DNA from 2 places in the Labrenzia sp. PHM005 genome. Region 2 is predicted to be linked to the other one. Evidence: predicted binding sites of a transcription regulator. Region 2 holds the regulator's gene; the other holds the start of a gene.
What was found. Region 2 encodes HrcA, which represses chaperone genes, less so after heat shock. Its sites were predicted from a motif close to GTTAGCACTCNCNNNNNGNGAGTGCTAAC; they were not measured.
Positions count from the first base shown of each region.

Region 1: groES (co-chaperone GroES) is a predicted target of HrcA. The motif match lies at 1,049-1,077, and genes of this name have one in related genera.

Region 1 is NZ_CP041191.1:5,912,095-5,915,354, forward strand. Features, by position in the region: gene FJ695_RS26760 (sigma-54 dependent transcriptional regulator) at 1-154, shown strand, start outside; gene FJ695_RS26765 (hypothetical protein) at 301-876, shown strand; gene groES (co-chaperone GroES) at 1,179-1,466, shown strand; gene groL (chaperonin GroEL) at 1,520-3,166, shown strand.
Region 2 is NZ_CP041191.1:901,040-904,299, forward strand. Features, by position in the region: gene rdgB (RdgB/HAM1 family non-canonical purine NTP pyrophosphatase) at 1-636, opposite strand, end outside; gene rph (ribonuclease PH) at 650-1,363, opposite strand; gene hrcA (heat-inducible transcriptional repressor HrcA) at 1,537-2,604, shown strand; gene FJ695_RS03860 (molybdopterin-synthase adenylyltransferase MoeB) at 2,667-3,260, shown strand, end outside.

The DNA.
Region 1 (3,260 bases), 1.2 Mb from region 2:
TGCGATAGAGCCGCTATGGGCTCAAGAACGGCGGATTATTGAAGACGCACTTGATGCCTTTAACGGCAATATTGCGATGGCAGCAGCTGCATTGGAAATCAGTCCCTCGACCATCTATCGGAAAAAGCAGTCCTGGGAAGCCCGTTGCGTTTAGCCGGGTCACTTATCGCGCCTCTCCTATCCGACAAAAGTTCAAGCGTTTACCGCATCGCACACATTTCCTTGTCTCAAAGGGAAAGTCGGTCTATATCGGCCAAATCGCTAAGAAAAGACAAGATGTAAGGGCGGGCGGGGATTTATATGACGAAGCAAGTTGGCCGAATTAAACTTGGGTGGATAGCACCTTCTCTTGCTTTGGCGCTTGGGACCTTTGCAATCCCCGGCACCGCAGCGGCACAATCGCCCGAAATCCAGACGCCAGCTGCAGCCTTTATAGACGCCTTGAACGGTTATGACGCGGCCTGGTCTGCCAATGGCCTTGCCTTTTCTACGGTCACCTTTACCAATGGCACCAGCACCGGCTATGGCCAATACACTGCCAAAAGCGAAGCTTCGTTTGCCGCAGGCGAACCAATCGCGCTCTATGCTGAACCGGTTGGCTATGCCTTTGACCAATCAAGTGAAGGCTACAGCTACAAGCTTAGTGCCAGTTACAAGCTTCTGAACCAATCTGGTCAGGTTTTGAGCGAGCAAGACGATTTTGCGGCTTTTACCGGCACCGGCCGCTCCAAACAAAGGCAATTGTCCGCCGCCCTTACCTTCCAGTTCGACGGATTGCCCGCCGGGGACTATCAGCTTCTGGCAACTTTCTCGGATGCAATTGGTGGAAAATCCGCCAGTTTCACACTGCCTTTTGCTGTTATCGGTACAAATTGAGTTTAGATATTATCTAGATGAAGTATGCCGCCTACCGTCTCGGCTAACGGCATAAAGGTTTTCCTTGCTGCAAGGCTGGTTAACCTCAATCAAAACCGACGCTTGGTGGTTGCAGAAAATCTGCAGCCCGGCATTGACAACAGCCCCCCCGATACATAAATCCTGTTGCGCTGTTAGCACTCGCCTTGAGGGAGTGCTAGTGGCGGGCGGGAGGCAGATGTTCTTCCGTTTCATGTAACCCAATAATCATGTCTCGCGCGCTGCCTATTGCGTGGGGCGCGCTCATGAGAGGAAACAGTTTTATGGCATTTCGTCCACTGCACGACCGTGTCGTAGTTCGCCGCGTCGACTCCGAAGAGAAGACCGCTGGTGGCATCATCATCCCAGATACCGCTAAGGAAAAGCCGCAAGAAGGCGAAATCGTTGCTGTTGGCAACGGCGCCCGTGACGACTCCGGCAACATTGTTGCCCTGGACGTCAAAGCTGGCGACCGCGTTCTGTTCGGCAAGTGGTCCGGCACCGAAGTCAAGATCGACGGTGAAGACCTCCTGATCATGAAGGAATCCGACATCATGGGCGTGATCGCTTAATCAGCGAACCGCTTTTGTCCGACTTCAATTCCAATTTTAGGTGAGACGACCCTATGTCTGCTAAAGAAGTAAAGTTCTCCTCCGACGCACGTGAGCGCATGCTCAAAGGCGTTGACACCCTCGCAAACGCTGTGAAGGTGACCCTTGGCCCGAAAGGCCGTAACGTTGTTCTCGACAAGGCTTTTGGTGCTCCGCGCATCACCAAGGACGGCGTTTCCGTTGCCAAGGAAATCGAACTGGAAGACAAGTTCGAAAACATGGGCGCACAGATGGTGCGTGAAGTTGCTTCCAAAACCAACGACATCGCTGGTGACGGCACAACAACTGCAACCGTTCTGGCTCAGGCTATCGTCAAAGAAGGCGCTAAGGCTGTTGCTGCCGGCATGAACCCGATGGACCTGAAGCGCGGCGTAGACCTTGCTGCTGCTGAAGCTGTGAAGTCCCTGGAAGCTGCTTCCAAGACCATCACCACTTCTGAAGAAGTTGCTCAGGTTGGCACCATCTCTGCAAACGGCGACGAGCAGGTCGGCACCGACATTGCTGAAGCTATGCAGAAAGTTGGCAACGAAGGTGTGATCACCGTCGAAGAAGCCAAGTCTCTGGAAACCGAGCTGGAAGTCGTTGAAGGCATGCAGTTCGACCGTGGCTACCTGTCTCCTTACTTCGTCACCAATGCTGACAAGATGCTGGCTGACCTTGAGAAGCCGTACATCCTGCTGCACGAGAAAAAGCTCTCCAACCTGCAGGCGATGCTGCCGATCCTGGAAAGCGTTGTTCAGTCTTCCCGTCCGCTGCTCATCATTGCAGAAGACGTTGAAGGTGAAGCTCTGGCAACTCTCGTTGTCAACAAGCTCCGCGGCGGCCTGAAAATTGCTGCTGTTAAGGCACCTGGCTTCGGCGACCGCCGTAAGGCCATGCTGGAAGACATCGCTATCCTGACTGGTGGTACCGTGATCTCCGAAGATCTGGGCATCAAGCTGGAAAACGTCACTCTCGACATGCTCGGCACTGCTGAGAAAGTTGCGATCACCAAAGAAACCACCACCATCGTTGACGGTGCTGGTTCCAAGGACGACATCAACGGCCGCGTTGGTCAGATCAAAGCTCAGATCGAAGAAACCACTTCCGATTACGACCGTGAGAAGCTCCAGGAGCGCCTGGCTAAACTCGCTGGCGGTGTTGCAGTTATCCGCGTTGGCGGTGCAACTGAAATCGAAGTGAAAGAGAAAAAAGACCGCGTTGACGATGCACTGAACGCAACCCGCGCTGCCGTTGAAGAAGGCATCGTACCGGGTGGCGGTACCGCTCTTCTGCGTGCCAAGAAAGCTGTAGAAGCTCTGTCTTCCGACAACGCTGACATTGCTGCTGGCATCAAGATCGTTCTGCGCTCTTTGGAAGCTCCGATCCGTCAGATCGCTGAAAACGCTGGTGTTGAAGGTTCCATCGTTGTTGGCAAGATCCAGGAAAACGGCGACGACACCTTCGGTTTCAACGCTCAGACCGAAGAATTCGTCAACATGATCGACGCTGGTATCATCGACCCGACCAAAGTTGTCCGTACTGCTCTGCAGGACGCAGCTTCTGTTGCTGGTCTTTTGATCACCACCGAAGCCATGGTTGCTGAGCTGCCGAAGAAAGACGCTGGCGCACCGGCAATGCCGGGCGGCGACATGGGCGGCATGGGCGGCATGGGCTTCTAAGAAGCCTCAGCTCACGAAGCTTTACGGAAAGGGCGGCTCTCAGGCCGCCCTTTTTGTTTCTAAAGCCGCCCATCATTTTTGTATGTGCCGCTAT
Region 2 (3,260 bases):
TCCTTTCAAACAAGCCTTAGAGAACATTTCAAACGCACGCGAGCGATGCGACAAAGCCGGTGTATCCGGCCCCCAGCCATGCTTTTCCTCAGAGGTCATTTCGCCAAAAGTGCGCTCATGCCCATCCGGCTGGAACACCGGATCATATCCGAAACCTTGAGTTCCGCGTGGCGGCCAGACGATTTGGCCGTCCACCTCTCCGCGGAAAAACTCTTTGTGGCCATCCGGCCAAGCAAGGCACAAAACCGCGACAAAGGATCCACGGCGCCGGTCCGGCGTTGTTGCCCCGGCAGACTGCAGCTTTTCCTCAACCGTGCGCATAGCCATCGCAAAATCTTTGTCCGGCCCAGCCCAGCGCGCCGAATAAATGCCCGGATCGCCGCCGAGTTCGGCGACACAAAAACCGCTGTCATCAGCAAGCGCCGGAAGGTTCGCCACCGTTGCTGCCGCAACGGCTTTGATTTCCGCATTGGCTTCAAAGGTCGTGCCGGTTTCCTCCGGCTCCGGCAATCCGAGATCACCGGCCGAGACCACCTCAAATCCATACGGTTCAAGCAACTCGTTGATTTCGCGAAGTTTGCCCTTGTTGTGACTAGCGACAACCAGCTTGCCAGGCTCCAGTTTGCGGTGGCTCATAACACTGTCATCCTCAGAGAATGCTCATCTTCTGCAAGTCAACCAGACGATTGATGCCTGCCTTGGCCAGACCGAGCAGTTGAGCGAACTCGTCTTCGGAGAACGGCTTGCCTTCCGCGGTGCCCTGAATTTCGACGATGCCGCCAGATCCGGTAATAACGAAATTGGCATCGGTTTCGGCGGTGCTGTCTTCATCATAGTCGAGATCGAGCACTGGTGTGTCCTGATAGATACCGCAGGAAATGGCCGCGATGTGATCCGTCAAAACATCGCCGGATACCATGTCCCGGGCCTTCATCCATTCGATGCAATCGCGCAAGGCTACCCAGGCACCGGTTATTGCGGCAGTCCGTGTGCCGCCATCGGCCTGGATGACGTCACAATCGACAGAAATCTGTACCTCGCCCAGTGCCTCCAAATCGACGACGGCGCGCAAGGATCGGCCAATCAGCCGCTGGATCTCTTGAGTCCGGCCAGACTGCTTGCCAGCACTTGCTTCCCGGCGCATGCGGCTGCCGGTTGCGCGTGGCAGCATGCCATATTCCGCCGTCACCCAACCTTTGTTCTGGCCGCGCAGCCAGGGCGGGACCCGCTCTTCAAGGCTGGCTGTGCACAAAACATGCGTGTCGCCGAATTTCACCAGGCAGGAGCCTTCAGCATGTTTGGATACGCCACGCTCAAGCGTGACAGCACGGAGTTCATCGGCAGCGCGTTTTGACGGACGCATGGCTCTCCCTTTCAACCTTTGAAATCGGCGAAGCAGCCAGCCCGCCTTATTTGTTAACGGCCTTGTAGACCTCATTTCCCGGCGGCGTAAAGGCCAAGCTTCACCTCTGGACCATTTTGCGCCTATATCTTGAAGAACAGGACTTTGGTTCGCCGGATCTCCCGGCCGCCGCGATGGAGACAAACACTTTGAGCCTCAGCGACCTCGACAGAAGATCCCGGGACATCTTCCGCTCGATCGTGGAAACCTATCTGGAGACCGGAGAACCCGTCGGCTCCCGCAATATCTCGCGCAATCCCAGCATTTCCTTGTCACCCGCCTCCATCCGCAATGTCATGTCGGACCTGGAGCACATGGGCCTTCTGCATTCACCGCATACCAGCGCCGGGCGTTTGCCGACCGAAATCGGTTTGAGATTTTTTGTCGACGCACTTCTGGAAGTTGGTGACCTCACCCAGGACGAGCGTCACCAGATCGATGTCCAGGTCAAAGCCTCCCAGCAGGCCAATTCAGCTGAACAGGTGCTGACCGAAGCCAGCCAGATGCTTTCGGGTCTTTCCATGGGGGCGGGTGTCGTTCTGACCCACAAGTCGGACATGCGGCTGAAACACATCGAATTCGTTCGCATCGAACCGTTGAAAGCGTTGGCCATCCTGGTCGGTGAAGATGGCACTGTCGAAAACCGTGTCGTAGACCTGCCGCCGGATTTGCCATCCTCCGCATTGGTCGAAGCGTCAAACTACCTCAACGCCAAAATTCAAGGCCGGACAATCGGTGAGATCCGGACCGAACTTGAAAAAGTGCGGGCCGCAGATCAAGCCGAGCTCAACCAGCTCAGCCAGAAGGTTATTGATGCCGGCCTGGCGGTTTGGAGTGGCGAGGACGGCATGAGCGATCCTGGAACCTTGATTGTCCGCGGCCGGTCCAACCTCCTGTCCGATCTGGAAGCGGCGGAAGATCTGGAACGGATCAAACTGCTCTTCGATGATCTGGAAAATAAAAGCGATCTGATCCAGCTTCTCGGACTTGCCGAACAAGGCGATGGTGTCCGGATCTTCATTGGCTCGGAAAACAATTTGTTCTCGCTTTCCGGTTCGTCTTTGGTGATCTCGCCCTACCGTGACAGCAATCAACGGATCGTCGGTGCGCTCGGTGTCATCGGCCCCACTCGGCTGAACTACGCCCGTGTCATTCCGATGGTCGATTACACCGCCCGCCTTGTGAGCAAGATTTTGGGCTAGGGCTTGAACAACCCCGCAACTCTCGCCCATTTAGTAATAAACTCCTCAAAACAGGCCTCACCATGCAGTCCTTATCGCCCGCCGAATTGGAACGTTATGCCCGCCATATTGTCCTTCAGGAGATTGGTGGCGCCGGTCAGCAGAAGCTAAAAGCGGCCAAAGTCCTGGTGATCGGTGCCGGCGGCCTTGGCGCGCCGGTCTTGCAATATCTGGCAGCAGCTGGGGTGGGCACGCTCGGTATTGTTGATGATGACACCGTGTCCCTTTCCAATCTACAGCGGCAGATCATCCACGACACCGGCCAGCTCGGCGAACCGAAAGTGGCAAGTGCGGCCGAAGCGATTGCCAAGCTCAACCCAAATGTCGAAGTGATGGTCTTCCCAACGCGGATCACCGGTCAAAACGCCATGGCGCTTGTCTCTGAATTTGATCTCGTGGTCGACGGCTCAGACAATTTTGACACGCGCTATCTCGTATCCGATGCCTGTTTTTTTGCCAAAAAACCCCTGGTGACGGCGGCGGTCGGCCAGTTTGACGGTTCGATCACGACCCTCAGGCCCTTTGAAACGAACGCGGACGGCGAACTTAACCCGACCTACCGTTGCTTGTTTCCAAAAAAACCGCGCGCGGGCCTCCTTCCAACCTGTGCGGAAGCC